DNA from 2 places in the Bradyrhizobium sp. IC4060 genome. Region 1 is predicted to be linked to the other one. Evidence: riboswitches for the same ligand, from Rfam matches in the RefSeq annotation. Region 1 holds a riboswitch; the other holds the start of a gene.
What was found. Region 1 has a riboswitch for cobalamin ahead of I6F16_RS05130 (energy-coupling factor ABC transporter permease). Riboswitches for the same ligand answer to the same signal wherever they lie in the genome.
Positions count from the first base shown of each region.

Region 2: linked by a shared signal. The riboswitch ahead of metE (5-methyltetrahydropteroyltriglutamate--homocysteine S-methyltransferase) and the one ahead of I6F16_RS05130 (energy-coupling factor ABC transporter permease) in region 1 are both predicted to bind cobalamin.

Region 1 covers NZ_JADYVJ010000001.1:1,078,578-1,092,897, reverse strand. The annotation lists gene cobW (cobalamin biosynthesis protein CobW) at 1-83, shown strand, start outside; gene cobN (cobaltochelatase subunit CobN) at 83-3,331, shown strand; gene cobG (precorrin-3B synthase) at 3,328-4,491, shown strand; gene I6F16_RS05175 (precorrin-8X methylmutase) at 4,491-5,120, shown strand; gene I6F16_RS05170 (precorrin-2 C(20)-methyltransferase) at 5,123-5,854, shown strand; gene cobJ (precorrin-3B C(17)-methyltransferase) at 5,851-6,585, shown strand; gene I6F16_RS05160 (cobalt-precorrin-6A reductase) at 6,561-7,307, opposite strand; gene cbiE (precorrin-6y C5,15-methyltransferase (decarboxylating) subunit CbiE) at 7,306-8,487, shown strand; gene I6F16_RS05150 (cobalamin biosynthesis protein) at 8,484-8,852, shown strand; gene cobM (precorrin-4 C(11)-methyltransferase) at 8,849-9,631, shown strand; gene I6F16_RS05140 (cobyrinate a,c-diamide synthase) at 9,631-10,941, shown strand; gene cobA (uroporphyrinogen-III C-methyltransferase) at 10,938-11,669, shown strand; cobalamin riboswitch at 11,715-11,934, shown strand; gene I6F16_RS05130 (energy-coupling factor ABC transporter permease) at 11,971-12,648, shown strand; gene cobF (precorrin-6A synthase (deacetylating)) at 12,694-13,443, shown strand; gene cobT (nicotinate-nucleotide--dimethylbenzimidazole phosphoribosyltransferase) at 13,449-14,320, shown strand, end outside.
Region 2 covers NZ_JADYVJ010000023.1:44,199-61,015, reverse strand. The annotation lists gene I6F16_RS35445 (nodulate formation efficiency C protein) at 220-924, opposite strand; cobalamin riboswitch at 1,904-2,108, shown strand; gene metE (5-methyltetrahydropteroyltriglutamate--homocysteine S-methyltransferase) at 2,209-4,554, shown strand; gene I6F16_RS35435 (hypothetical protein) at 5,069-5,629, opposite strand; partial or broken gene I6F16_RS35430 (IS3 family transposase) at 7,097-7,355, shown strand; gene I6F16_RS35425 (hypothetical protein) at 7,510-7,800, shown strand; gene I6F16_RS35420 (hypothetical protein) at 7,797-8,132, shown strand; gene I6F16_RS35415 (hypothetical protein) at 9,773-9,958, shown strand; gene I6F16_RS35410 (sulfotransferase) at 10,749-11,852, shown strand; gene cysD (sulfate adenylyltransferase subunit CysD) at 12,063-13,019, shown strand; gene cysN (sulfate adenylyltransferase subunit CysN) at 13,019-14,902, shown strand; gene I6F16_RS35395 (Lrp/AsnC family transcriptional regulator) at 16,244-16,696, opposite strand; gene I6F16_RS35390 (LysE family translocator) at 16,738-16,817, shown strand, end outside.

The DNA of each region.
Region 1 (14,320 bases):
AGCTCGTCGTGATCGGCGAGCATGGCGATATCGACGAGGCCGCCATCAAGGCAGGACTTGGTCTTTCAGGATCTGGCATCTGATGCACGTCGTCTTCCGCGAGAGCCGCGGTCTCGAGGAGACCGCGACGCCAAGAGACATCGGCCAGGACCCGGCCGATCTCGTGGTGCTCTCGTATTCGGATTCCGATTTGGCCGCGTTTGCGGCCGGCTGGCGCCGCGGTCGGGGCAGCCTGCCGTCGCTGCGGCTGGCCAATCTCGCGGAGCTGCGTCATCCGCTGTCGGTCGACACCTATATCGAACGGACGCTGTCGCAGGCGCGGGGCATATTGGTGCGCCTGATCGGCGGGGAGTCCTATTGGGCATACGGGCTCGCGGCGCTCCAGCAACTCGCGCAAGAGCGCAACATCGTGCTCGCCGTGCTGCCGGCGGACGGCCGCGACGACGCGCGGCTGGATGCGTACTCGACCCTGCCGGTCTCGACGCTGCGGCGGCTCAAGGTGCTCTGCGACTCCGGTGGCCCGGTCGCCGCGCAAGCCGCGATCGCGCAGCTCGCGCTGGCCTCGGGCCTCTATGCCGGCCCGGTCATCGGCGAGATGACCGTGCCCGAGATGGGATTCTACGATCCCGCGCGCGGCGTCATTGCCGCGCCGGCGGGCGGCGAGGGCAAGCCGCGCGCACTCGTGACGTTCTATCGCTCCTATCTCACGGCCGCCGATACCGGGCCGGTCGACGCCTTGATTGCCGCGTTGCGCGAGAAGGGATTTGACGCCTACGGCGTGTTCGTCACCTCGCTGAAGGCGCCGGGCGTTGCCGACTGGCTGCGCGCGCATCTGGCGCAACATCCTGCGGCGGCGATCGTCAATGCGACGGCGTTCTCGGCCCTTGGCGATGACGGCACGACGCCGTTCGATGCCGCGTCCTGTCCGGTGTTCCAGGTCGCGCTCTCGACGGCGCGGCGCGAGGATTGGGCGGAATCACTGCGTGGCCTGTCGCCCGGCGATCTCGCGATGCATGTCGTGCTGCCGGAGGTCGACGGCCGCCTGTTCGCAGGCGTGGTGAGTTTCAAATCGGCCGGTCAGCGCGATCCCGATCTGCAATTCGCGCATCTAGCGCACAGGCCCGACGAAGAGCGCGTCAACGCCGTTGCCACGCGCGTCGCGGCTTGGCGTCGCCTCGCGGAGAAGCCCGCCGGCGAGAAGCGGCTGGCGATCGTGCTCTCGAATTATCCGGGCCGTCCGCATCAGATCGCGCACGCCGTTGGTCTCGACGCGTTGGCGTCGGTCGAGGCTTTGATTTCCGATGTCGCTGAGGTCGGCTTCGACGTTGCGCCGGTTGATGCGCTCGGCGAGACACTGTTGAAGCAGAGTTTGACTTGGGGCGTCGCCGATTATCGAGCGGGGCTGTCGCGCCTGCCGCAATCCTTGCAGGACGATCTCGCGCGCGCCTGGGGCGCGGTGGAAAACGACCCGAGCTGCCGCGATGGTGCGTTCCACTTCGCCGCCATCGCGTGCGGCCGGTCGGTCATCGCAGTCCAGCCCGAGCGCGGCGACGCGGCCTCGCGCGATGCCGATTATCACGATCTCGCCTGCACGCCGCGCCACGCCTATGTCGCATTCTATCTCTGGCTCAGGCAGCAAGGCTGCGATGCTGTCGTGCATATGGGCGCACATGGCACGCTGGAATGGCTGCCCGGCAAATCCGTGGCGCTGTCGCAAGCGTGCTGGCCGGAAGCGCTGATCGGCGATCTCCCCGTCATCTATCCCTTCATCGTCAACGATCCCGGCGAGGCCGCGCAGGCCAAGCGGCGCATCGGCGCGGTCACGATCGGCCATCTGCCGCCGCCGCTTGAGACATCCGCGGTGCCGGAGGGGCTTCGTCGGCTCGAACGGCTGCTCGACGAATATTCGACCGCTGACGGTCTCGATCCCGCCCGTCGCCAGCGCCTGATCGCGTCGATCCGCGACGAGGCGCGCGCGGCGGGCCTCGAAGACGATCTCGGCCTCGATGCAATGGCCGCACCGGCCGAAGCCATCCCGCGGATCGACCGCTTCGTCTGCGACCTCAAGGAGAGCCAGTTCGGCGATGGCCTGCACGTGTTCGGCCGCGGTGCCTGCGGCGAAGCGGAGCGCGATGCATTGCGTTCCGTGCTCGCCGGAAAACGCGTTGCCCCCGGGCCGTCGGGCTCCCCGTATCGCGGGCGTCAGGATGTGCTGCCGACCGGGCGCAATCTCTTCGCCGTCGACCCGCGTGCGGTGCCGACACCGTCGGCGCATGCGCAGGGGATAAAACTCGCCGAAGAGCTGCTGCGCCGTCACTTGCAGGATCACGGCGACTGGCCGAAGGGCCTCGTGGTGGATCTCTGGGGCTCGGCGACCATGCGCACCGCAGGCGAAGAGTTTGCGATGGCGCTGCATCTGGCGGGCCTTGCGCCGCGCTGGGATCACGCTTCCGGCCGCGTCACCGGTTACGACATCATCGCCCCGGCCGAGCTCGGCCGTCCGCGCATCGACGTCACCCTGCGGGTATCCGGCCTGTTCCGCGACGTCTTCGCGGGTCTCGGGCAATTGTTCGAAGCCGCCGCCGAGGCGCTCGCCGCGCGCGAGGACGAGGGCGATGAGAATCCCTATCGCCAGCGTGCGTCCCGCGTGTTCGCGCCGCGGCCCGGACAATACGGCGTCGGCCTCTCGGCTATCCCGGATGCCTTCACGCCGGACACGCGCGAGGCCGCAGGCGAAGCGTGGCTGTCGGCATCGTCCTGGGCGTTCTCTGCCGATGGCACGATGCAGCCGGATCGCGCAGGTATCGAACAGCGTCTCGCGTCCGCCGACGCTTTTGTCCACGTCCAGGACTTGCCCGAAACCGATCTGCTGCTCGCCGCCGATTATGCCGCGCATGAGGCAGGCATCGCCGCGGCTGCCGTGCACCTCGGGGCAGGCGTGCCGTCGCTCTATCACCTCGATGCGACGCGGCCCGGCGAGCCGCATGCGCGCACGCTGACGGAAGAGATCTCGCGCGTCGTTCGTGCCCGCGCGGCCAATCCGGCCTGGATCGCCGGCATGATGCGCCACGGTTTCCGCGGCGCCGCCGAGATCACCGCGACGCTGGAGCACATGGCCGCCTTTGCGTATCTCGCCGGCCCCGTGCCGCCGCATCTGTTCGACCTCTATTACGACGCGACACTCGGCAACGACGACGTCCGCGCCTTCATGGCGCGCGAAAATCCGTCCGCACTCGCCGCAATGGAAACCTGCTTCACGCGCCTGCACGAGGCCTCGCTCTGGCGAACACGTCGCAATTCGATTGCGGCAGCGCTGCGGGAGGCCTCATGAGCGCGACCACGGTCAAGGGTTGGTGTCCCGGCGCGCTGCGCCCGATGCAATCGGGCGACGGGCTCGTGGTGCGCGTGCGTCCGTTCGGGGGACGCCTTGAAGCACCACAAATCTCCGGGCTTGCGGAACTCGCCGAGCGCTTCGGCAATGGTCTGATCGACGTCACGAGCCGGGCCAATCTGCAGATCAGGGGCGTGAATGAGGACGGCCATCGGCCGTTGCTCGATGGTCTTGCGCGATTGGCACTGCTCGATCCCGACGCCGACATCGAAGCCAGGCGCAACATCCTGGTGACGCCGTTCTGGAGCAACGGCGACGAAACGCAGTCGCTCGCCGCGGAGCTCGAGGAGGCGCTTGCCGATTCTGGCCTGGCGCTTCCCACCAAGTTCGGCTTCGCCATCGATGACGGGCGGTCGCGTGTTCTCGCTGGCGATTCCGCCGACATCCGCATCGAGCGCGACCGCTCGGGCGGTCTCCTGGTGCGGGCCGATGGCGCCAAGCTCGGTCGTTCCGTTGAACGCGGACAGGCCGTGAGCGCGGCGCTGGCGCTCGCAAGCTGGTTCATCATCTCCGGCGGTGCAAACGGCGGGCGAGGGCGCATGGCAGCCCACATCGCATCCGGCGCCGTGTTGCCTCAATCCTTGCGCGGCGAGACCGAGCCTGCGCCGGTGATGGCCGCGGTGCGTCCCGGGCACTATCCGCAAGGCGCGATGGTTGGCGTTGCGTTCGGGCAGATGCTGCACGCGACGCTGCATCAATTCTCTGCTTGCGGCCATGCGCTGCGCATGACCCCGTGGCGGATGGTGCTGAGCGAAGGCAAGCGCGAGATGCCGAACGGGACGGGGCTCATCACCGAGCCGTTCGATCCGGCCCTACGCGTCATCGCCTGCAGCGGCGCGCCGCGCTGCCGCGAGGCCCATGCCGATACGCGCGCGCTGGCCGCGGCGCTGGCGCCGCGCATCCCCGCCGACGCGCGACTCCACGTCTCCGGCTGCGGCAAGGGCTGCGCCCATTCCGGCGCGGCTGCGGTTACCCTGATTGCGACGCGCGCCGGGTTCGATCTCGTCCGCGACGGCTCGACCCGCGACGCGCCGGTCCTGCGCGGGCTGAACGGCGCCGACATCGTCAGCGATCCCTCCATCCTGGTCGGAGGGAACTGATGCCGCACACCTACGAGACCGACGGCGCTGTGATCTACCGGCAATCCTTTGCCACCATCCGGGCCGAGGCCGATCTCGCGCGCTTCACGTCGGACGAGGAGCAGGTGGTGGTGCGGATGATCCATGCCGCCGGGATGGTTGGCCTCGAGGCGCATATCCGCTTCACCCCTGATATGGCGATTGCCGCGCGCGCGGCCTTGCAGAAGGGGGCGCCGATCCTGTGCGACGCGCGCATGGTGTCCGAAGGCATTACGCGGGCAAGACTGCCCGCGGCCAATGCCGTGATCTGCACGCTCGGCGATCCCGCCGTGCCCGCGCTGGCGCAGTCCATGCGCAACACGCGCTCGGCCGCGGCCCTGGAGCTGTGGCGGCCGCATCTTGATGGCGCGATCATCGCGATCGGCAATGCACCGACCGCGCTGTTTCATCTGCTCAACATGCTGGAGGATCGCGACTGCCCGCGGCCGGCTGCGATCATCGGCTGTCCGGTCGGCTTCGTCGGCGCGGCCGAATCCAAGGCCGCGCTGATGGCCGATCCGCCGGCACCGGCGCTCACCGTCGAAGGCCGCCTCGGCGGCTCCGCCATCACGGTTGCTGCCGTGAACGCGCTGGCAAGCCGGAGCGAATAGCCATGGGACGCATCATCTGCTGCGGTCTCGGCCCCGGCGATCCTGATCTGATGAGCGTGCGTGCCGATCGTACGGTGCGGGGCGCTAGCCACGTCGCCTATTTTCGCAAGAAGGGCAGGCCCGGTCAGGCGCGCCGCATCGTCGATGGCATGCTGGCTGCGGGCGTTACCGAATATCCCATGGAATATCCTGTTACGACGGAGATCGCTTTCGACAGCCCCGAATATGTCCAGCTGCTCGCCGGCTTCTACGACGAATGGGCCGAGCGCCTGGCGCGGCTTTCGCGCGCCGTCGACGTCGTCGTGCTCTGCGAGGGCGATCCTTACTTTTACGGATCGTTCATGCATCTGCACACGCGCCTGCAAAGCCGCGTCGAGATCGAGGTGATCGCCGGCATTCCCGGCATGGTCGGTTGCTGGAACGGCGTCGGCCGGCCGATCGCGCTCGGCGACGACGTGACGACGGTGCTGATGGGCACGCTGCCCGAGGCCGAGCTCGAACGCCGCATGCGCGATTCCGATGCACTGGTCGTCATGAAGACCGGCCGCAATCTCGCAAAAGTGCGCCGCGCGCTCAGCTCCGCCGGGCGGCTCGCCGATGCCTGGCTGGTTGAGCGTGGCACCATGCCAGGCGAGCGCGTGGTGCGGCTCGCCGAGATCGATGCGGCCGATTGTCCCTATTTCGCGATCGTGCTCGTGCACGGCAAGGGCCGGCATCTGGATGCCGCCGAATGACAGGCACACTGACCATCGCGGGCCTCGGGCCGGGCAGCGACGCGCTGGTGACGCCGGAAGTTTCCGCCGCGCTTGCGACGGCGACCGACATTCTGGGCTATGCGCCCTATGTCGCGCGCGTGCCGCCGCGGCCTGGGCTCACTCTGCATCCATCCGACAATCGCGAAGAGCTGCAACGCGCGAGCGAAGCCCTGCGGCTTGCCGCCGAAGGCGGTCAGGTCGTCGTCGTCTCTTCTGGCGATCCCGGCGTGTTCGCGATGGCATCCGCCGTGTTCGAGGCGCTCGAGCAGGCGCCGGAATTTCGTGAACTTTCGATCCGTGTGCTGCCCGGCGTCACCGCGATGCTGGCGGCCGCCGCGCGTGCCGGCGCGCCGCTCGGCCATGATTTCTGTGCGATCAATCTCTCCGACAATCTCAAGCCGTGGGCGGTGATCGAGAAGCGCCTGCGCCTCGCGGCGGAAGGCGATTTTGCCATCGCGATGTACAACCCGCGCTCGGCCAGCCGCCCGGAAGGATTCGGCCGTGCGCTGGCGCTGCTTCGCGAGGCCGGCTGCGGCGAGCGTCTCATGATCTTCGCGCGCGCGATCAGCGCGGCCGATGAAAAGATCGAGATCGTGACGCTGAACCAGGCGACGCCCGAGATGGCCGACATGCGCACGCTGGTGATCCTCGGCAACTCGCAGACGCGCCGCGTCGGCCGCTGGGTCTATGCGCCGAGGCGCGCAGAATGACCGAGCCATTGCATCACGTCAGTGACACTCTCGACCCTGTGGCGCTCGGGCAGCTCTGGTCGCGAGATCATGATTACGGGAAGGCCGAGCATGCGCGCCGCGTCGATCTTGGCGCGCGCGCCGTCGCCGCCGGAATTGCGGGCGACGATCCAGGCGATGCCGCGCGTGTGCAGCATCTCCAACTCGCCGTCGAGGGTGAAGGGGCCACGCGATACGATCACATCGGCCGCGAAGGGCAGCGACGCTTCGGGCGGATCGACGAAACGCAGCGTGTAGGCATGTTGCGGCTTGGCCGCGAACGGCGCGATGTGCTGACGGCCGATGGCGAGGAACACGTTTGTCGGCACCTCGGGCAGGGCCGCAACGGCGGCGTTGACGTCGGCGACCTCGATCCAGTTGTCGCCGGACACCCTGGTCCAGGGCGCGCGCTCCAGCGCGATCAGCGGCGCATTGGTGTCCGCGCAGGCCTCGACCGCATGACGGCTCATTTCGGCAGCGAACGGATGCGTCGCGTCGATGACATGCGTGATGCCTTCGCGGCGGATGTAGTCGGCCAGCCCGCTCACGCCGCCAAACCCGCCGATGCGCGTCGGCAGCGGCTGATCGGCGGGCGCGCGGGTGCGGCCGCCATAGGAATAGACGGCATCGATGCCGGCGCGCGCGATCTCCGCGGCGAGCAGGCTCGCATCGGCCGTTCCGCCCAGAATGAGGGCGCGAATCATGTCTGATCCCTGGCTGACCATCATCGGTATCGGCGAAGATGGCCTTGCCGGGCTGTCGGAGGCAAGCCGAAAGGCGCTTGCCAAGGCCGAAACCGTGTTCGGCGGCGAGCGCCATCTTGCGCTTGCCGAAATTGGCAGCCGCGGTCGTCCATGGCCGGTGCCGTTCGATGCGGATGTCGTGCTGAGCTGCCGCGATCGGCCGACGGTGGTGCTCGCCTCCGGCGACCCGTTCTGGCATGGCGCCGGCGCAAGCCTCGCCGAGAAGCTCGATAGCGGCGAATGGATCGCGCATCCCGCACCTTCGACCTTCTCGCTTGCGGCCGCGCAGCTGGGGTGGCGACTCGAGTCCACCGTCTGCCTCGGGCTTCACGCCGCACCGTTCGAACGTCTCGTTCCGTATCTGACGCGCGGTGCGCGCATCATTTGCCTGGTACGCGATGGCAAGGCCGGCAGCGATCTTGCGAAATGGCTGACGGAACGCGGCTGGGGCTCCTCGACATTCTGGATTCTCGCCGCGCTCGGCGGGCCGCGCGAAAGTGTCCAGGAGTATCGCGCCAAGGATTTTTCTGATGATCTCACTGGAAACCCAGTGGCAGTAGCCGTGGAGGCGAGGGGCGCACATGGCATTGCTCGCAGCTCGGGCCTGCCGGACGACGTCTTCGTTCACGACGGCCAGATCACCAAGCGGCCGGTGCGCGCGCTTGCGCTCTCGGCGCTGGCGCCGCGTGCCGGCGAGCGGCTGTGGGATATCGGCGCAGGTTCAGGCTCGATCTCCGTGGAGTGGGCGCTGTGTGGTGGGACGGCGAGTGCAGTCGAAGCGCGCGAGGATCGCGCCGCGAACATCCGCAAGAATGCAGCCGCCTTCGGTCTGGCACATCGGATCACAGTCGTCACGGGCAGGGCACCGGAAGCTCTTGCCGGGTTGGAAGCGGCGGATGCCGTCTTCATTGGCGGTGGTCTCGACGAAGTGTTATTTGATGCGATCTGGCCGCGGTTCTCGCCGGGTGCGCGGCTCGTGGCGCATGCTGTGACGCTGGAGACGGAAGCTCTGCTCGGCGAGCTGCATCGGCGTCACGGCGGCGAACTGATGCGGGCCGAAATTTCTCATGCCGCCCCGCTCGGCCGCTATCGGTCGTGGGAGGCAGCACGCCCCGTGGTGCAGTGGAGTGTGGTGCGATGAAGGTCGCCGGACTCGGCTTCAAGCGCGATGTGACGCTGGCTTCGCTGCGTGAAGCGCTGCTCGCTGCGGGCGGTGCGGAAGGGCTTGCGGCGATGGCAACCGTCAGCGATAAGGCCGACATCGAGGCGCTGAAGCAGCTCGCACGCGAATGCGGCGTGCCGATCAGGGCCGTTCCGGTCGCGACACTGGCCGGCATCGACACGCCCACGCAATCGAATCTCATCGCGGAGAAATTTGGCACCGGATCTGTAGCCGAGGCTGCTGCGCTCGCGGTCGCCGGTCCGCGCGCGCGGTTGATTGCAGCACGGGTTGTCTCGCAGGATCGCACCGCGACCGCGGCGATTGCCGAAGGAGACGGCCCATGACCGTGCATTTCATCGGCGCCGGGCCGGGCGCGCCCGATCTGCTGACGTTGCGCGGCCGCGACCTGATCGCGGCCAGTCCGGTTTGTCTCTATGCCGGCTCGCTGGTGCCGGAGGGCGTGTTGGCGCATTGCCCGCCCGGCGCACGTATCGTCAACACCGCGCCAATGTCGCTCGACGAGATCATCGCCGAGATCGCAGCCGCGCATGCGGCAGGCCTGGATGTCGCGCGGCTGCATTCCGGCGATCTCTCAATCTGGTCGGCGATGGGCGAGCAGCTCCGCCGTTTGCGTGCGCTCGGGATTCCCTACTCGGTGACACCCGGCGTTCCCTCGTTCTCGGCTGCCGCGGCCGCGCTGGAGGCTGAGCTGACGCTGCCCGGTCTTGCTCAGACGGTCGTGCTGACGCGCACGCCGGGCCGTGCCAGCGCGATGCCCGAGGGCGAGAAGCTCGCCGCGTTCGCTGCGACCGGCGCGGTGCTCGCGATCCACCTGTCGATCCATCTGCTCGACCAGGTCGTCGCCGAGCTGACGCCGCATTACGGCGCGGATTGCCCGGTCGCGATCGTCTGGCGCGCGAGCTGGCCGGAGCAGCGCATCGTGCGTGCGACGCTCGCAACGCTCGATGCGTTCGTGGGTGGCGAGATGAAGCGCACGGCGCTGATCCTGGTCGGCAAGACGCTTGGCGCTGCCGATTTTGACGAGAGCCGTCTCTATGCCGCCGATTACGACCGCCGCTACCGGCCCGTCGGTGCCGAGCCGCGCTTTCCGGAGGCGTCGTGATGCCGGCGAGCCTCGTCATCTCCGCGCCGGCCTCCGGCGTCGGCAAGACCACGCTGACGCTGGCGCTCGCCCGCGCCTGGCGCAATCGCGGCTTGAACGTGCAGTGCTTCAAGAGCGGCCCCGACTATATCGATCCCGCCTTCCACGCCGCAGCCACGGGACGCGCCTCGGTCAACGTTGACAGCTGGGCGATGGATCGCAGCACCATCGCGCATCTCGTCAGCCGTGGCGGCAATTCAGATGTCGTGCTCGCCGAGGGATCGATGGGCCTGTTCGACGGTGTCGCCGCGCGCGGCGTCTCCGGCACGGGAGCGACCGCTGATATCGCGGAGATGCTGGGCTGGCCGGTGGTTTTGGTGATCGATCCCTCCGGCCAGGCGCAGACTGCGGCAGCGATCGCCGCCGGCCTTCGCGATTACCGCGCCGGCGTGCGCCTTGCGGGCGTCGTGCTCAATCGCGTCGCCAGCCCGCGCCATGAGGATCTGGTGCGGCGCGCGCTGAAGGAGGCCGGCATCAAAGTGTTTGGCGCGCTGCCGCGCCATGCCGAGATCAGCCTGCCGAAGCGGCATCTCGGCCTCGTGCAGGCCGAGGAGCAGGCCGAGATCGGCGAGCTGATCGACGAGGCCGCGCGCTTTGTCGCCGAGCACGTCGATCTCGATGCGGTGCTCCACGCGGCAGGCAAATGGTCGCCGCAAGCTGTGGCGAACGGATTGAACGTGACGCCGCCCGGCCAGCGCATCGCGCTGGCGCGCGATGCGGCGTTCTCCTTCGTCTATCCGCATATGCTGGAAGCTTGGCGCGCCGCGGGCGCCGAGATCGTGCCGTTCTCGCCGCTGGCCGACGAAGCACCCGATGCGAGCGCCGACGTGTGCTGGCTGCCGGGCGGCTATCCCGAGCTGCATGCGGGAAAGATCGCGGGCAATGCGCGCTTTCGCAGCGGCTTGCGCGCTTTCGCCGAGACGCGGCCGGTGCATGGCGAATGCGGAGGCTATATGGTGCTGGGCGCAGGCCTGACCGACGCCGACGGTATCAGCCATGAGATGGCGGGGCTGCTTGGCCTCGAGACCAGCTTTGCCAAGCGCCGCATGCATCTCGGCTATCGTCTTGCTGAACTGGCTGCGCCGATGCCGGGGCATCAGCCTGGCGCGCGCCTGCGCGGCCACGAGTTCCACTATTCGACCATCCTCGCCCAGCCCGATACGCCGCTCGCGGTCGTGCACGATGCCACCGGCGCGGTCATTGCCGAAACCGGCTCGCGCCGTGGCCATGCCACCGGCACGTTCTTCCATCTGATCGCGGAGGACCGGTGAGCGGTTTTGTCTCTTTCGTTTCCGCCGGTCCGGGCGATCCCGAGCTCCTCACGGTGAAGGGCGCCACGCGGCTGCGCGAGGCCGACGTCGTGCTTTATGACGATCTTGCCTCCGGCGCGATCCTCGATCTCGCACGGCCCGGCGCCAATCTCGTCGCGGTGGGAAAGCGGGCCGGGCGTCCTTCGACCAAGCAGCACCACGTCAACCGTCTCCTGGTCGACTATGCCGCAACCGGCGCGCGCGTGGTGCGGCTCAAGTCAGGCGATGCCGGCATTTTCGGCCGGCTGGAGGAGGAGATCGAGACGCTGCGCGAGGCCGGCATCGGCTACGAGATCGTTCCCGGCGTCACCTCCGCCTGTGTCGCCGCCGCCCAGGCCGGCATTCCCCTGACCCGCCGGTATACCTCCCGCCGGGTGCAGTTCATCACCGGCGCTGACGTCACCGGCGAGCTGCCGCCCAATCTGAATTGGGCGGCACTGGCCGACCCCGAGGCCACGACCGTGGTCTATATGGGCCGGCGCACCTTTCCGGCGCTTGCCGCAAAATTGATCGCGCACGGCCTTGCGCCCAGCACCCCGGCGCTGTTCGCCGAATCTCTCGGGCGTCCCGACGAACGGCTGGTCCGCACCACGATTGCCGAGCTCGCCGAGCAGCTTGGGCGCGGCGGCGCCGCTTCCACCGCCGCCGTCATCCTGTTCGGCGCGCTGGCGGGAGAATATCCGGCATGACGGCTCCGGCATCGGTTCGCCCCTTGACGCCCGCGATGCGAAAGGGGCACACAAGAGCGGCATGGTGCTCGACGCGGCGCAAAGCGCCGGAGCATAATCGGGAATGGGGATGGGCGGACCCAGTTGCGGCGCCCAAAACCCCAGCCGCCCCCGCGACTGTAAGCGGTGAGGGCCTCCGAACCGCCACTGGACCGCAAGGTCCGGGAAGGCCGGAGAACCCAGTGAACCGCGAGCCAGGAGACCGGCCGTGCACGTATTGAGGCCAAGGCCGTCGGGTGTGACGGCGGAAAGGAATTGAGCCATGCATATCGAACCCGGGATCGTGACGGGCGCCAAGCTCGTGTTGAGTTACGCAACCGGCATCGCCGCAGGCGGCGTTGCCTTGAAGCTCGCGGTCGAAACCGTGCGCGAGCAGGGCGCCGGCTCGTTCGCGGCGCGGACACTGGCCACCACCGCTCTCGTCTTCGTCTTCTTCGAGATCCTGCCGCACTTTCCGGTTGGGGTATCAGAGGTGCACTTCATCCTCGGCTCGACCTTGTTCCTGCTCTTTGGTGCTGCGCCCGCCGCCTTCGGCCTTGCATTTGGCCTGCTGCTTCAGGGCATGCTGCTGGAGCCAGTCGATCTGCCGCAATACGGCATGAACGTCACCACGCTGCTGGTGCCGCTGTTCGCGATCCAGGCGATCGCCACGCGGATCATCCCTCGCAACACCGCCTATGTCGATTTGAAATACGGTCAGGCGCTGGCGCTTTCGACGACCTACCAGGCCGGCGTGATCGCATGGGTGGCGTTCTGGGCGCTCTATGGCTCCGGCTTTGCGATGAGCAATCTCGCCAGCGTCGGGACGTTCGCTGCCGCTTATGCGCTGGTGATCGTGATCGAACCGCTCGCCGATCTCGCGGTGCTGGCGCTGGCGAAGTCGCTGCGCGGCGTCACCGCGCCCGGCCTCGTCACCCCGCGCCTGCACAACGCGGCGTAAGAGATCAGCGATGGGCGGCCGGTGTGGCCGCCCATCGCGCTCGCGATGCTCACGCTCTCCCTGATCGGCATCGGTTGCGGCGATCCCGCGCAGCTTACGCGCGCCGCGACCCGCGCCATCAACGCCGCCGATCTCATCCTGATCCCGCGCAAGGGGACTGCGAAATCCGATCTCGCCGATCTCAGGCGAACGATCTGCGCCGGTGTGCTCACCAACAAAGCGACGCGCATTGCCGAGTTTGACCTTCCCGTGCGCGATGCGACCGAGTCGGACTACCGCAAGGGCGTCGACGATTGGCACGATGCGGTGGCCGCGACCTGGTCGCAGACGATCGCTGGGCATCTCGAAGATGACGGCAAGGTCGCGTTGCTGATCTGGGGCGATCCTTCGCTCTATGATTCTTCGCTGCGCATTGCGCGGCGGCTCGATCCATTGCCGACAATCGAAGTCGTGCCTGGGATCACCTCGATCCAGGCGCTGTGCGCGGCGCATGCGCTGCCGCTCAACGACATCGGCGAGCCGTTCCTGGTCACGACGGGGCGGCGCTTGCGCGAAGGCGGCTGGCCGCAGGGCGTCGATACCGTCGTCGTGATGCTCGATGGCGGCACGGCGTTCCAATCGCTGGATCCAGAAGGCCTGCAGATCTGGTGGGGTGCCTATCTCGGCATGCCCGATCAGATCATCATGTCCGGCGCGCTGGCCGAGGTCGGCCCGCGCATCGTCGCGTTGCGGCAAGAGGCGCGCGAGCGGCACGGCTGGATCATGGATAGCTACACCATCAAGCGCAGGCGTTGAGCAGCATGCTTCCCGAATGGGTTACCCAGAACTGCCCCGAGGTCTCCGCTGTTCATCGCGAGGCGGCCATTGCGCGGCAGGGGCAACTGACGAAGCCGACCGGCGCGCTCGGCCGGCTCGAGCAGCTCGCAATCGAGCTTGCGGGCCTGCAGGCCACCGAGCAGCCGCGCGCCGCGCGGGTGCCGATCATCATCTTCGCCGGCGACCACGGCATCGTCGCGCAGGGCGTGTCGGCCTATCCGCAAGCCGTCACCATCGCGATGATGGCGAATTTTGCTGCCGGTGGCGCCGCGATCTCGGTGCTGGCGCGCGAGCTGGGTTCGAGCCTCGAGGTGGTCGACGCCGGCACGCTGGCCGAGGCGCAGATCGCGGGAATCGTCACCGACAAGCCGCGCAGCGGCACCCGCGATTTCAGTGTCGAGGCCGCGCTCACGCCGGCGGAATTGGCCTTCGCCTTCGAGGCCGGGCAGCGCGCGGTGGTGCGCGCCGAGGCCGGCCGGCCTGATCTCTTGATCTTCGGCGAGATGGGGATCGGCAACACCACGACCTCAGCAGCGATTGCTGCGAGCCTGCTCGGTGTGAGTGCCGACGAGATCGCGGGCAGCGGCACCGGCGTCGATGCGTTGGGCCGCGCGCACAAGGTGCGGGTGATCGATGCGGCGATCGCGCATCACGGCGTTGCGGGGGCGTCACCCGAAAAAATCCTGTGCGCCGTAGGCGGCCTCGAGATTGCGGCGATCTCGGGCGCGATCATCGCGGCTGCGCAACGCCGCATCCCCGTGTTGATCGACGGCTTTATCGTCTCGGTGGCGGCGCTGGCAGCAGTGCGTCTCAACCCGTCCTGCCAGCCGTTCCTGTTGCCCTCGCATCAATCGGC
Region 2 (16,817 bases), on a different contig from region 1:
CAGCTAAGCTCGACACGTGGTGGAAGAACGCAATTGTGCTGCTCGACCTTCCTTACGGCGGGCCGAACTGCTGCGAGAAAGGCAGCGGGACTGTTGCGGAGCCGTAAACAACGCAACTGCAGAGCGCGTATGTCTTGCAGTTGGTACGAGGCGTTCGACCGTACGGCAGCTGCGGTGCGATGTTGCCCTGCGCGACCGTCTGCTAAGGCCTTCGCTCTCCTAGTCTTCCTCTTCCTTTGGCTCGGTCCGTTGGAACCAGGAGCCCGGAGGAAATTTCGCGATGCGCTTGGCAAAAGAGGATTGTGGCTCCCAATCTTGGCCTTCGCTCTTCTCGAAGGTGATGACCCCGTTGTGTGTAAAATAACGTGGTCCTTGGATATCGCAATTCACCAAGAGCAGAATGCGCCATAGATCGCCTTTCTCGTTCGGCTTGTCATTCTGCTTGGGTAAGTAGTCGACCCCAACAGGTTCAATGATAGTGCATCGGCCCTGCCGCAGAAGATCGCCGAGCCGGCCTTGCGGCGTAGTCACAAAGTTGAAGTTACTTGGATCATGCAGAAAGCTAAGATTTGCGTCCCTTTCACCATCTGCGACTTCTTTGGCGATCAGCGAGAGCGCTAGGGCACGCCAGCCCAATTCCATCGGCTTCGCATAGGTTGACGCAAGCTCAATCGTACCGTCGAGCGCGACTTTCCAGGTGATAGCGTACTGTTCGTCTGATTTGTTGTCTCGGTGCCTGGTCCACGAAACGAAAACATGGTCGTTTTCGCCAAGTTCAGCGACCCCCCACATCTGAGGGACGAACTGTGCCACCTTCGAGACATTGGAGATGATTTGTTCTATCGTCTCACCATCTTGCGCTCGCCACGTTGACTTGAGTCTTTCGACAAGTGGGTTGTCGCTGGCGCGAATAGTGTTACTCATGGCAGCCGGCCAGGCTAGGCAGATTAGAAGTCCGCCCATGCGAAGCCATAGCGCGGGTCTTCCCGACATTCTCTTCATAACCCTCGGCCTATCACGTTTCATCCGTACATCTTTCAAGGCGGGCAACCTTGAACCTGCTATGAGCGAGCGCAAGAAGTTTACGGAGACGCGACGGGGCACCCGCGGCTGTCCCGCGCGGGCAGGCGCTCCCCTCTATGTCACGCGCCGCTAACTTCCATAGCCAGCGACAGCGTCAATTGGCTGAGCTGGACATCCCCAGCAGAAGAGACTGGGCATGTCGAGGGGCTTGCATTCTTCGTGCCAGGCAGCAGGCGGAGATTTGCACGGGGTTTTATGTCCCTATTGTCGACTTTCCGACCTGCGCACGTTTCGATGTTTCCATTCAGTGTATCGGCGTAGTTTGTGCATCCTTGTCCCGCACAGATAGTTTGCGGAAGAGGTGAGCGCCTCGATGCCAAGTGCCTGATGAGATTCGACGGTGTGTTTGCCGTCATTGAACCGGGTGGTTCGCTAAAGTTGCCGTCGGCGTTCGGCCTACATGATGGCTGGCGATACGAAGCCGAGAAGTCTGGCTGGCACGAAAATCAACCTGCTCGCCGCGTATGTTGCTAGATTGCGCCTCCTGCCTTGACGTGTTCAATGGGGATCCTCTAGTCGAGAAAATAGCTGGCCAGCGGATGTGCTGGGCGAACCGCTGGAAATCGGAAGCCGCATCGAATGCATTCTGCTCGAAACGGCGGTAATCGCCGCTACGCGGGCTGGTTTTGTCCCTTCATTGATGGGGCGGGCGGCGTCGCCTCAAGGCAGCTCCGAGTCGCACTCCGACATCTGACAAGGACATCTCTGATTGCGACAGCTCTGTTTAGAGAATCATAGAGATGGACGGTCATTCGCCTAGTAGATGTCGCAGATAGCGTGGCACATAATCTGAGAGGTTGACGGAAGAGTCCTCCTGCCGATAATCCAAGCTCGTCGAGGTTCTCCGAATCCCACTTGATCCGGAGCTAAGAGGGAAGCCGGTCCAAATGCCGGCGCTGCCCCCGCAACTGTGAGCGGCGAGCTACTGTCCAACGATGTCACTGAAGCCCGCACGGCTTTGGGAAGGCCGGACAGCAGCGATGAGCCAGCGAGCCAGGAGACCTGCCCCGACGATAGATTGGTCCACGGGCGGGGTGTCTCGGTGGTGCGCCAAGCAGCCGTCGCGCGCGCGACTTCCTCTGCCTGCGTCCGCCATGGCCTCTGTCCCCAACAGGGGTTAACACTATGTCTCTTCTCTCTCTTCCGGTTGCTACGCTCGGTACGCCACGCATCGGTCCAAGGCGTGAGCTCAAATTCGCTCTTGAAAGCTACTGGGCCGGAAAGATCAGCGAACAGCAGTTGCTCGAGGACGCATCCGGCCTGCGCGCAGCGAACTGGGCTCGTCAGAAGTCTCTCGGCGTCACGGTCATTCCGTCGAATGACTTCTCGCTGTATGATCAGGTGCTCGATACAAGTGTCATGGTTGGCGCTATCCCGGAGATCTACGCCTCGAAAGGAGAATCCGTTTCCCTCAAGACGTACTTCGCCATGGCTCGCGGATCACAATGCGACGATCAGGATGCGAGTTGCGGTCTGGGCCCGCGGGGGTCTGGCGCACCCGCGCAGGAAATGACTAAGTGGTTTGATACCAACTACCACTACATGGTTCCCGAGTTTTACAAGGGACAGGGGTTCAGACTTTGCTCTCGCAAACCCATTGAAGAGTATGTGGAAGCAAAGGCTCTAGGCTTTCAAACCCGCCCTGTCCTGATCGGGCCCGTCACATTCCTAAATCTCGGTAAGAGTGCCGATAGCGCGTTCCAGCCCCTCTCCCTACTGGATGATTTGATACCGGTCTATATCGACGTTCTGCATGAATTGGCCGAACGAGGGGCAAGTTGGGTTCAGTTTGACGAGCCCTGCCTGGTCCTTGATCTGGACGAAGCGGTGCGAAAATCATTGCTACATGCCTATAACCGGTTCGCAAAGGAGGGACCGGCTATCAAGATCATGGTTGCCAGCTATTTCGGCGAGCTAGGCGACAATCTGGATACCGCATTGAGCCTCCCGGTTTCCGGTCTGCACTTTGATCTAGTTCGAGCGCCAGAGTTGTTGGATAAGATCGTCGCTGTCGGCCGAAGTGATCTCGTCATGTCGCTCGGGGTCATCGACGGCCGGAATGTATGGCGGTCGAACTTGTCGTCCCTTCGTCAGCGGCTGGAGCCCGCGATTGCGAAGCTCGGCAAGCACCGTGTACAGCTCGCTCCATCCTGCTCGCTGCTTCACGTGCCGGTCGATGTTGAACTCGAGACCGGGCTCACGTCCGACGTCAAGAGCTGGCTTGCTTTCTCTGTTCAGAAGATGCGTGAGCTTGCGATCCTGGCGCGAGCACTCGCTGGCGACCAAAATGTTGGGCTCGCTCTTGCCGATTCGGAATGCGCTGCGACTGCCCGCCGGACTTCGCCGAAGATCCATGATGCCAATGTCGCTACCCGGATGAGGGCGATCGACCAGACGATGCGCAGGCGCGCAAGCCCATTTGCCCGTCGTTCCGAGATCCAAAGGGCGCGCTTTGGACTACCAGCTTTTCCCACCACGACAATCGGATCGTTTCCGCAGACCAGAGAGGTTCGAAATGCTCGTGCGGCGCATGCGCTAGGCGCGATGAGCGACGAACAATACGGCAGGTTCATCAAGGAGGAGATAGCCCGCGCCGTACGTTGGCAGGAGGACATCGGTCTTGACGTCCTCGTGCACGGCGAATTTGAGCGCAATGACATGGTGCAGTACTTTGGCGAGCAACTCGGCGGCTTCCTATTTACCAGGAAGGGATGGGTACAGTCTTATGGTTCGCGCTGCGTCAGGCCCCCGATCCTGTTTGGCGATGTAGTGCGGTCGAAGCCGATCACTGTGGACTGGTGGTGCTATGCGCAATCACTAACTAGCAAGCCGATGAAGGCGATGTTGACCGGACCGGTGACGATCCTGAACTGGTCGTTTGTTCGCGATGATATTCCTCGAAGCGAGGTCTGCCGTCAGCTGGCGCTCGCGATCCGCGACGAAGTCCGCGATCTCGAGAATGCCGGTGCGGCCATGATCCAGATCGACGAAGCGGCACTCCGCGAAGGATTGCCCTTGCGCCGATCGGAGTGGAAGGCATATCTCGATTGGGCCGGAGAGTGCTTCCGCATTTGCTCATCGGGCGTTGCCGATCAAACGCAAATTCATACACATATGTGCTACTCAGAGTTTAACGACATCATCGGTGCGATCGCTGCAATGGATGCGGATGTCATTTCGATCGAAACGTCGCGATCGAAAATGGAGCTACTGGACGCATTCAGCAAGTACGACTATCCAAATCAAATCGGACCGGGCGTGTACGACATCCACTCTCCACGCGTTCCCGAGGTGGGCGAAATGCAGGAGCTGATGGTACTGGCTCGGACGCGTTTGCAGGAATGGCAGCTCTGGGTCAATCCGGACTGCGGCCTAAAAACGCGCAACTGGGAGGAGGTTCGACCTGCGCTAACCAACATGGTCGCTGCCGCCCGCGAACTGCGTGCAGCATCCGATCCGCAAAACCATTGATCCCGCGCTCGGGTCTGTTCTCGACCAAGCGAATTTGCTTGTGGTCATTTGCGCTCTCCGCAATCTCGAGCAAGCCTTGGGGCCAACCAAAATGCCAGGCCCCAGTTGGTGGTCCGAAGGAGGTGAACCCGGAGGAACGACGCTGACGCGTCGCGCTACTTGGCCGAGAGAGAATAGCCGACGGTTCATCAAGGCGAGAAACATTCGCCGAAAATATGGACTCATATCGACACATTTATCGTTGTTAATTATGACGTGGTAAGCGATCGTTTGGTCTGAGAGTCAAAATCTACACAGAGGTGTGTCGCTCGCGAGTACATTGGGAACGGTTGCGACAGCAATGCGAGGAGTGATGCCGGACGGTCACCGCAAGCCCCCACCACAATCGGTCCGCTCGGACATGTTTCCCGTCAGGCGCTCTCATTCAGGAAACTCTAGATAGTTTCCGACGAGAGGACGCCGAACCCAGTTCCTGCCTCAACTCACGCCAATCTATTGTGCAGGATGGCCGCCGCTATCCGAGCCAGATACGCCAATGCGTCGGCTGCACGGCGACGTGCTCTCCGGTATTCGCGTTGATCCATCCGCCGAACACCCGGCGACAAGGAAAGACCACCCGGTGAATTGAATTGCCCTCGATCACGGCAATCTCCAGATCCTGATCGAAGGGCGGCATGATTTCGAGCCGCTCCCAGATCGAATCGCCATTAGATCCTGGACGAAGTTCATCGCTGCGAGCTGACAAATTTAGACAACCTTGTGAACATTGCGAACATCGCTTGGTTTCCGCGCGAACAGGCTCTGCCCGATTAGACCGGACGGCGCGCGGTATCGATGGCGTGAGCCGCGGCAGAGGGCTATCGGCCGTCGCATCGTTGGTACGGAACACGGTCCGCTCGCGAACCGAAATATTTAGATTTCCGCCGGGAAACAAGGCCTGAGCTTCAGTCGAATCGATCTGGGTCAGCTCAAGACCTCGGCTGTTGGTATTTGTAACTGTTCTGCACGAACTAAACTGGTCTGCAGCTCCAGCAATCCGGCCCGCGGCGGGGTAGATGGTCCGGCTTTCCGTCATGTCACATCTCTTGTTGGTGACACATCTCCGTGTTCTGCAGCGTCATGGCGTGGGTGTGCGGGCGACCTCAGCCGCGCTCTCGCGCGCGTACCACGCGCTCCAGCGAGCGCGCGAAGACGCCGGATTCGGTTGACACCATTAGAATGAACGTAGCTTCGCTCGGAGCCCATAATCGGGCCTGTCCGCAGGTCGATAAAGTAGACGCCATCGCAAGCGGCGCAACTTATCATGTGCAGGTCATCGACCCGCGGCTCGGCTGCGTCCGGAAGGAGTCCTAAAAAGTGATCGCTGGTACCCGGACATGAAAGCATCATGGGCTCAAGTCGTTCTTTCCGCCATGCGTATGACCTTACTAGAAGATGACTGCTATCAGGACGGAGTCGCCGCAGCATTGATGCGGGTCAAAAGGCCAGTCCATCCGGAGTGGTTGAGCTCGAGCGGCAGCTACGTGCCACAGACGCCCGCGTTGGCAGTCGACATGTCCGAACTCGGGAGTCCGCCAGGGCCTCGCACTCTCTGCAAGACGCCAGCGTGTTGATTTGAGGCGCAACTCACGCTCCAAGGGTTACGGCAGCATTTTTCCTCATTGCTCCGTGCACGCGGATGGTCAAACGATTGTTCGCCTTTCATTGTCGGTAGCCTTGCCGGGGCTGATCCCACCCTTAGGGTTTGGCACTGAAGTCCGGACCTGGGCTCGTGGAAACGTGGGCTGCGACAAGCCTTATGATCGGCTTTGCTGTGGCGGCGGCTGGTGGACTGTCGGATGCAAGATCGGGGTTCCTTGCCTGATTGCTGCACGATCGCCTGCGCGTATAGTGCCTCGCCGCCGCATATGGAAAATCTGCACGCGCGCGCCTGCAATGCTAGTGCATGTTGCCCTCGATCGTCTCTGCGAGACAATCCTCGATCAAACACTTGATTTTCCCGGTCGTCGGCATGAGGCTCCTGAGAGGCGCTGCCCCTCGGCTCAAAGCGTCGTGCGATAAGGCAGGTAGGACAGACAGGCCATCCCTGTTCTTCGCGACAATAAGCGGCTCGCGCCGCGCTGTTACATCTGGATCTATCTTCGGACGAGCGGACAGACCTCTTGGGGTGCTGCTTGAGGCAGATCAAGTACTCTCGGTGCGAATGGCAGAATAGTAGATAAGCGAACCACGGGAAGAGAGGGGCATGCCTTCATTTAATGTTCGGTTTATTAAGACCGTTTGTGACGATACTGGCGGCGAGCATCGTGCGTGCCAGGCAGCATTCAAGGTCGATGCCGCCTCCCTGAGTGCTGCTGCTCAGCAGGCGGAGACTGATTTTTGCAAGCAAAAGAGTGTCCGCGATTGGACAATCTTCGCCGATGTGTTGGAGCTTCGAACCTCACCTGCATTAGCTAATCCATCCAATCAGCCTTTCGAGGATCCCCAAGGACGAGCTTCTCATGAGCAAGCAAGGGTTTCGCCCTTCCTGAGATTTCCACGAAAGCGGGACATCTTCACCGACCAAGGCTCGTAGTTCACGGGCCCGACGTTCACCAGCGTGCTCGCCAGTCATGGCATCCCCCTTGCTTGCCCGGCGCGACAACGAATTCGTCGAGCATGCCTATGAGACTGTGTCCGACGCCCGCGTCTCGGGCGGACGATACCTCGCCTTCTACAATGGCCGGCGTCCGCCTTCGAGCCTTGGCGGCGGCGCTCCGGATCAAGCTTACTTCCGGCCGCTGCCATTCCGTGCGGTAGCCTTACTATGGCAGACGCTCCACTTACACAATCGGCACAGATCGGCAGTCGGTCTGTGGAATCCTGAAGGCACGGCCAATACCGGAAGCGTGACCTTAAATTCGTACGACGAGGGGTCGAAAGTGAAGGAAGTCGTGGTGGGTACGGCCACCAATCATGCGGCTCACGATCGCGAACTCTCTTGCGATCTATTCTCTTATATCAATCTTAAGCTTCGCTGGGAGTGGTATTGTCCGCGTTCTCTCGTCGGCGGCAGCAGGTACGCAAGCTGGCGCACGGGTCCGCCACCGAATCCAGGACCGCTATCTCGACGAACTGAATGAGGACGTCGAAGGAATTGTGAACCCGTTGCGGGAGCTTAACGTGAAGGTGCATCGACCGATGACCCTTTGCTCGTGCGGTCTTGAAAAGGTGGCTGATTATTTGCCAGAAGCAATGCGCAAGTGATAGTCGCGCCCGAACCACTCAAAAATGGTTCCCCAGCTTACGACGATGACGATCTGCCGTTGTCCAGTCTTTACATAGATATCAACGTCCTTTCGGTCCCTCCTGACGTCGTTTTAGTCAACGACGCCTGCCCCGAACTGGCCCGGATCCTTGAACACAGTCGCTTTCCGGTCATACCGGCTCGGCACCGCCATAGGTGGATCTTTATTTGCTTTACTCTCGACACGGTCCGCGAAGACGGGACGGAGGATTTCTTCAACTATACCGGCGATAAACGTAATCGTCTGCTTCCCGAGGCGGCGCCTCGTAAAGCCATTGCTTGGGAAGCCTGATAGCTGGCGAGGGTGTGCTCGCTAGGACTGGTCAAGGTTATGCTGCATCAACTAGTTGCCAGAACCAAAAAACTGTAGCGTAGGTTCCGCAAAGCCGCAAAGTAGCTGAGTCAATTAGATGTACTCTCGCCACGTTTCAGGCCGACGATCGGCGAGTGCGCCTGTCAGCGGACCCTAAGTTGGGACGTGAACACGCTCACATCTTGCGCCACCATCGTGCCCGTGACGGTCTTGACGTATCAGGACGGGAGCTTTCGAATGTCATTTGATCGTCCAGTGACTTTAAGGGAGACTGTTGCTTCGATGTCACCAAACCGATGAACGGCCGGTCTACGCTCGTGCGACAAAAGACACCACATGTTCGATATCTATTTGAACCAAAGACACGATCTTTTGGTCATTCCGACAGGCTTTGGGATCCCCGCGGGATTGGACGGCAATTGGAAGAGAAAGAAGCGGGCGGTTCGTTCCGTGAGCGACGTCATTCGTCAAGATGTACAACAGCGTGGTTACCACCGACGTCGTTTGATCTCGTACCGGTCCAAGGCGACACTTGAGACCTCGTCACACTCCTAGTCAACGCAGCTATCTAATGCTGAACCGTTCTTCGGAAACTTCGGGCAGGATGTGGCCGATGCCGTCGAAAGCGGTGCTTACCGCGGCGACAGCAGGCGGGTGTCGCGCATTGGGCTTAAGGAGGAAGCTTTCTTTTGAAGGCGGGGCGCGCCTCTGGAGCTTACCGCAAAATAGGCGTTGTCGGGCTTTTCCTTGGGTCAAGGGCGTGTGCGTGAGTTTTCAGCTGTCTACCTCAAGATGCTGCCGGCCAGCCGCACGGTCGGGCAAGCATCGAAGTCGTTAAGCAGCATTGGCTATCTGTATAGCAGCGGCCCGGAGTGGCCAGCTCGTATGAAGCGCAGCGCAGCCGCGCGCCCCAACTCGGTATTTTCGGCCAAAGCTGATGCGGGAGGCCGGGTGCTGGATCCTCACCGAGGAGGGAAGGGAATATTTTGAGACGCTCGAACACTTAGATCGGTGTGCTATGCAGGCGTAGGTTGAGCGACAAATCGCGCAACAGCCGAAAGCTGAGCAACCGCCCCTTTGACTTCGCAGGTGGGAACGAACGCGGGCAGAAAGCGCCCCACGGCAAGCGATTGAGCCCACGTAAACCGCTGCCGGCGTGACGGTCAGCCGATCACCCCCTTGCTGATGGTGATGTACTCAACTACACCTCGAAGTTCACATTTGGAAACAGTGGCGTTGTAATGGGTATTGCGAAGTTGTTCAACGCGGCTAGGGATATTGGCTTGATTTAACCTGAGGGATGGAGAATCTGGCCTCTTCATGCACATCAGCGTGGTCGAGACGACGGTCGGCTAAACTGATCTCGGGGTTGGCTTACTCATTCCAGAGAGTGTCAGTTGCTTAGCTGCGAATAGAAGGGCGTTGATTGGAACGTTCTCAGAGCGCGAGGTGTATATGAAGTTTACAGTTCCACAGTTGTACTAGCCCAGACGTCTCGCGTTTGGAAGGCATGACCAAGTTATACGCTGGCGCCACTTCTATCATATTGTCTGTTTTTTGCGGTCGTCGTGCCGTGAAAACTATGCTACAAGCCGCTCCTCTCAAAAGGAGCATTCATCGTGAAGAAAGCAACCAAGAAACGCGTTAAGCGGCGCGAATGGACGAGGGCAGATATCAAGGAGCTCAAAGTCCATTCGAAGGCCCGAACCCCGGTCATAAAAATAGCAAAGATGACCAAACGCAGCGTCGGTGCGCTCCGCCAGAAGGCCTTGCATCTTGGAATCGGGCTCGGACACCAACGGTAGTTTTGAGCAGCGCTGGTACTGGCGCGATAGGGCGGCTCGCTGGGCCGCCCTCAGTACCCATAGAAATTTTGTCGGAAATTAGCTTTACGGATCCGCGCTGAGAGAGTGTTTGGATCCTGGTTCACTGTCGCGGTGGGAGCTCCAGCATCCTCTCATTATTGACGGACTATCTTAGACGTGGTCTCAACGGTTGTGACCAATCGGCAGTGAAGACATTACCTTGGTGATGGCCCAATCGAGGATCTCCCACATGAACGGCCGATCCAGTGTGTTGGCCGACCAACGGCGGTGCTCACTGGAAGTAGCGTCTGGATCGCTACCGCGCTGAGAAGATTGCTGCGTCCTGCCATGTGTGATGTCCGCGTTATAGTCTGCTTCTTTGCAGCACTCCGCTCATATGCCTACGTTTGTGTATGCCGAGCCTCAGCAACGTGCATGTCGCAGTTACCTCTTCAATGCCCCAGCGCATGATGTGCCGCGCGCGGTCTTTGGCAAACGTCCGTATAGTTCTTTTCAACCTTTGCTATATTTGCAGTCAATCTTCGTGCAATTGAGCTGTTGCTTGATTTCGTTTTATCGGTCGAGCAATCGGGGAAGCGATTGCAGTTATCGTTCTGTGATCCCGCCCGATCGGACTGAACGGGTCTCAAGTCATGAGTGGCAGACAAAATTCTTGTCCTTTCGACTCCTTGTACGCAAGCGGTTGCCCCCATGTGATCCGGCGGCCGGCTTTGTTTCGCCCAATCGAGCTAGCGCCGACAGATGGCGCTTGCCAAGCACGAGTGTCTGAATGATGAGCGGACGTTTTGGTCGTTCACCTGAGGTGTGCTTTCTCCTTGGTCTTCCACGATCCGGGACCACACTCCTGGCACATTTGCTGCAGCTCCATCCAGACATTGTGGCTCCGCCTGAACCCTGGTTAATGCTGGCGCTTGAAGCAATTGGCAAGGTGGATCGGCGTCATCCGGCCGGCAGCTCTCTAATTGAGGCCGCCACCTCCGAATTCTTGGGACGGATAGATCGCACGATCGTTAGCCGCGCTTTTGCAGATGCAGCATACGATCAGTATCTGGCAAAAGCGGGTAAGCGCATCATCATAGATAAGACACCACGCTATTGGACGGCACTTGAATTTGTTGAATCCGTCTATCCGGAATCGCCACACATCCTTCTGATGCGCAATCCCTACGCCATCGCCGCTTCACTGAAATCGACGTGGGGCATCCCACTGCGGGCAGAAAGCGCGCAGCCGGTGAGCGTATCCAGTCTCGCTGACCTCATGCTTCGACTGCCCGATGGCATAATATCTTCACTGGCCGATTTGGTTTTGGGTCTTCCTAGGCTCGCCGCGCAACGTATTCGCCCGCAGACTCATTTGGTGCAATACGAACTGCTCGTGGCGCACCCGGACCAGGAAATCCAGCGTCTACTGACAGCGCTCGGCTGTGATCCAGGAGGCGTCGCATCGGCGAGCATGGGACGAGTAGATTATCTTCAGTCCAGCAGCTTTGGAGACCGAAAAATCCTGGAACGAAACACCATCGACGAAAGCTCTGTCAAATCATGGCAATCTCAATTGAGCGTCGAAGAGATGCAAACCGTGACCGATCTGGTCGGTGCCGAGCTTTTGGTGGAACTCGGATATGAGCAGGAACTGCTGCATGCCCAGAAAGCCGGAGTTCTGGACAGGGGACGGGAAGTAACCGAACTCTATCGTCGGATATTCCGAACCTGGTGGGATTTGCGAAGTGCCAAGGCGGGAGGACTGTCCGGCTTATCTCACGCTGGAGAGTCGGCCCACACTACTTGGAACATTTCGGAGAACCGGGACGTAGCTATCGAGATGTTGCGAGGCGAGGTCGCGCGGCTTGAGCAGATCCTCGGGAGCTCCTAAGGACTCTGAATGCTTGTGATCAAGCCACGCTGGTTGATTTAGCCAACTTAACCGGCACGCTGATCTCCGATCAGGTGTGCCGCACGCCGGCCGTACGAGCGGCAGAATGCGATATGCTGCCGCGTCCGAAGTGTGCTGTCGAACGGGTCTTGGCCTCATTGACGAGCCGTGCGCCTTGGCCGGCCATTTCTGCCGCGGATATTCCCCGCTCTGGGCTGGAGCCATAGAGCGGCGAAGAACAGAGATCCTGCACCGAAAACAAGATATATGCTGCCAAAACATCTGCACCGTCTCGAAGCTGAATCGATAGAAATCATGCGTGATGTGGTCGCCGAGTTCAAAAGGCCCGTCATGCTTTACTCCATCGGAAAAGATTCAAGCGTTTTGCTACACCTTGCGATCAAGGCGTTCTATCCGGCAAAAATACCTTTCCCCCTGCTTCACGTCGATACGACCTGGAAGTTCCGCGAGATGATCAGCTTCCGAGACGCGACAGCCAGGCGGCTCGGCCTCGACCTGATTGTCCATGTCAACAAGGACGGCAGCGCGCGTGGGATCAATCCGATCGATTCCGGCTCCGCGCTACATACCCAGGTGATGAAAACGGACGCGCTGAAACAGGCGCTCGACCTCCACGGATTTGATGCCGCCTTTGGCGGAGCCCGGCGCGATGAGGAAAGGAGTCGCGCGAAAGAACGGATACTCTCCTTCCGTTCGGCCGGACATGTATGGGACCCCCGTAATCAACGGCCGGAGCTCTGGAGCCTATTCAACACACGGATTCGCCAGGGCGAAACCATGCGCGTGTTTGCGATGTCAAACTGGACCGAGCTCGAGGTGTGGGAATACATCATGATCGAGAAAATTCCGGTCGTTCCGCTCTACTTCGCAAAACGAAGACCGATAGTGCATCGAAATGGTGCGATGATCATGGTTGACGACGAGCGATTGCCGCTTAACTGCGACGAGACGCCGGAAATGCGGATGATCCGCTTTCGCACCCTTGGATGTTATCCCTTGAGCGGGGCTATCGAATCCGATGCGACGACGATCGAAGGTATCGTCGCAGAAATGCAGACCGCGACCGTGTCGGAGCGCCAGGGGCGCCTAATTGACACCGATGAAGCCGCTTCAATGGAGAAGAAGAAGCGGGAAGGCTACTTTTGATGTTTACAGAGCCGACAACGGAACCGGTTCCGGCCCGGACGAAGGATCAGTTACGATTCATCACATGTGGCTCGGTGGACGACGGTAAATCGACGCTGATCGGCCGATTACTGCACGACAGCAAGATGATCTACCACGATCAGATCACGGCGCTGGAACGCGACAGCATCAAGTACGGTAGCACCGGGGATAACATCGACTTCGCGCTGCTTGTGGACGGCCTCGAGGCCGAACGGGAGCAGGGCATTACGATCGATGTTGCCTACCGCTTCTTCACTACGCCGCGGCGCTCCTTCATGGTGGCCGATACTCCCGGCCATGAGCAGTATACCCGCAATATGGCTACCGGCGCCTCGCAAGCCCAGCTCGCCATTATCCTGATCGATGCCCGCAAAGGCGTGATGGTTCAGACGCGCCGCCACTCCTTTATCTGTGCGCTGCTCGGTATTCGTCATATCGTGCTGGCAGTGAACAAGATCGATCTTGTCGCATACGACAAGGAGTGCTTCGATCGGATCGCGTGCGACTATATGGCCTTCGCCGCCGGTCTCGGCTTCACCTCGATCGTTCCGATCCCGATCTCGGCGCGATACGGCGACAACGTCGTAGACCGCTCCGCGCGTGCCGACTGGTATCGTGGTCCCTGCCTGCTTGAATATTTGGAGAGCATTGACATCCAGTCCGGCACCGCAAGCCAGGCTTTCCGCTTTCCGGTACAATGGGTGAACCGGCCAAATCCGGATTTTCGGGGCTATGCCGGGACGGTGGTTTCGGGGAGGATCTCGGCGGGGGATGAGATCATTGTCGCCACGTCGGGACGGACCACGCGCATCAAGCGGATCGTGACCCACGGTGGCGACCTTGTCGGCGCCGAAGCCGGGGATGCGGTGACCATTACACTGGAAGACGAAATTGATATCGGCCGCGGCGACATTCTGTCCCGACCGGACGATCAACCGAAGGTCGCCGACCAATTCGCTGCTTATGTGATTTGGATGGACGAGGAGCCGCTCGCTCCCGGACGCAATTACATCCTGCGGATCGGATCGCAGACGATTTCCGGCAGCATTACCGAAATTCGGCATCGGATCGACGTCAACACTTGTGCGCATCTGGCCGCCGGGATGGTTTCGTTGAACGAGATCGCCTTCTGTAATGTTGCGACCACAATGCCCGCAGTATTCGATGCTTATGACGTCAATCGGAAGACCGGATCATTCATCGTCATCGATCGTTACACCAATCGTACGGCGGGGGCCGGCATGATTGCCGTTCCGCTGCGGCAGACCGCCAATATTGCTAGGCAAGCCCTATCCGTGGATAGGAGGGAACGTGCCGCGCTCAAGAATCAGAAGCCTTGCGTCATTTGGTTCACCGGCCTGTCCGGCGCGGGAAAGTCGGCGATTGCGAACCTCGTTGATCAAAAGCTGTTTGCGATGTCGCGGCATACAATGCTGCTGGATGGCGACAACCTCCGACACGGATTAAGCGCCGATCTGGGCTTCTCGGAGGCGGACCGCGTGGAGAACATTCGGCGTGTCGGTGAAGTTGCCAAGTTGATGGCCGACAGCGGCTTGATTGTGATCTGCTCGTTCATCTCGCCCACGAGAGCCGAACGGGACAGGGTGCGCATCCTTGTTGGCGACGAAGAGTTCATAGAAGTCTTTGTCGATACGCCGATCGAGGAATGCGCGCGGCGAGACCCGAAAGGGCTGTACTCAATGGCGAAATCAGGCAACATCAAGAACTTCACCGGAATCGACGCCTGCTACGAGGCACCAGAAACACCGGATATTCATCTCAGGACCATGGAGCAGAACCTAGAGCATTCAGCGAAAGCGGTAGTGGATGTCTTGATAGCGCGCTCAATTCTTGATGGTTAGATGTGCTCGCGCCACGTCATCAATTCGCACAATATCCTGCCGGCGCGGCTCAGGCGGGACCTGCGGTCAAACTTTTCGCTCGAAAGGAACAGAATGGTCGCACCCTCTCGTGTACTCCCAGCTTCCGGTTATGTGCTCGAAGTGGATGGTCAATTCAAAACCGAGTACGCGAGCAAGGATGGAGCGGTGGAGCTCAAGAGACGCCGTCCCATGCTGCAGATCAGAGTCTACGATGCGGTGAGAAAGGCCAGAGAGGAAGTCCGACTTCCACTAGGTTGAGGGGGGTGCTTCGCGCTTCTTGCTGCGCGTGCGGCCAAGGACACGCCGATCTGCCTTTAAAGCCGCGCCGGGGCCGCGGACTCGGGCGGCTTTACTCTCCCGCAGAGTACGAAGCGCGGGCCGCGGTTTTCCGGGGCTGGCTATCCGGCGAGCCTGGGCTTACTCCAGGTATATTGATCAATCTGAAGCGAGCAATCGGTCGCGATCCATCCTGTCGTGACCTATGGTAACGTCCGGCAAGCTTGCTTCCTTTTGGCCGCCGCTCGTAGGCGAACACGGTCGGCGTACGCCCAGCGCCTTCATCGCGAGGCAACGCTGCCGCGACCATTAGCCATCCTGCGCTACGGAGCTCCGTTGCGTGTTCGCGTCATGCTCCAGTCCTCCTTCCATCGTGTTGCCATGAAGGCGGCCATTGACGCGACCGAAAAGTTAAGGGAGCTCATCGCTGGCCAAGCGACAAAGAATGATCTCTCGATGAGCCGCTCTGGTCAGCCATCGACGCGCTCGACCGCACTTTAGATCGCGTAGAACGCGAGTGCACATCAACGAGCGGGCCTGCGGAGGAATCAAAGCGAGCAGAACGGCTCGGAAGTGACTATCCTCGAACCAGAGTGCCTCATGGGCGAGGTACTTGCGCTCACCGAGTGCCGGTGATGGGTGGCTCGCCGGCTGAGGCGTTTGAGCGCCGTAAATCACCGTACCTTCGCCGCCATGATCGCCCGGTGAGATGTCTCGCGGCGAGCGGCGTGTAGTAGCGAACAATGGATTCTGCCGACGATCGATTTGAAAGATGGACCTGCACCACTCATCTGGACTCGGCTCGACGCACTCCCAGCAAATCAGGACAACATGCTCTGTCGCACGGCTGCTCGCCGAAAGGTACCTACTGATCCTTGCTAAGCGGCCAGCAAGGATCGCTCAATCATCATCAACTCGAACTCGACCGCAGGCAGCAAAGTCCTCTCGAGTCAACCGCAAGGGCCTGATAACAGCAAAGCGATGCAGGAGTGATCTCGCCGGCAACGCGGAGAAGCGTAAGCGGTGTTTTCCTCCCACCTGAGATCAGATCGGGAATGGTCGGCTCGGGATTACACTTTTCATCACCAACGTCGAATTGAGGCGCATGACGTGTGGCAGGGCGAGAAGGCTGTCGTCGTACAGTCTTTGGAATGTAGCTAGGTCCTTGCTGACGACGTGAAGCATGTAATCAGGCTCACCGAAGAGTCGCTGGGCTTGGACTATCTCGGGCACCCCGAGCAGCGCCTTCTCGAACGCCAACACGTTTTCTCTGCTCCCCTCGCGAAGAGTCGCATAAACAATAGCCGCAAACCCAAGGCCCAGCTTCGATGGCTCTACGGAGGCTCTGTAATCCGTTATCACTCCGGCTTCTTCCAGCGCTCTCAATCGACGATGGCAAGGCGAAAGGCTTAAACCGACGCGCTCCGCTAAGTCGGTAGCAGAAATGCGTCCTTCGCGTTGAAGAATAGCAAGTATCTTGCGGTCAATTGCGTCCATGCGAGAGAATATGCCTCAGATCGCTCGTTCATTGCAATAATTTGGGAGCACATTTCGCCAGCGACGCCGTAAAAATCCGCATCTCGCAATCAGAGGTGCATGAGATGGAAATCGGTTTGGT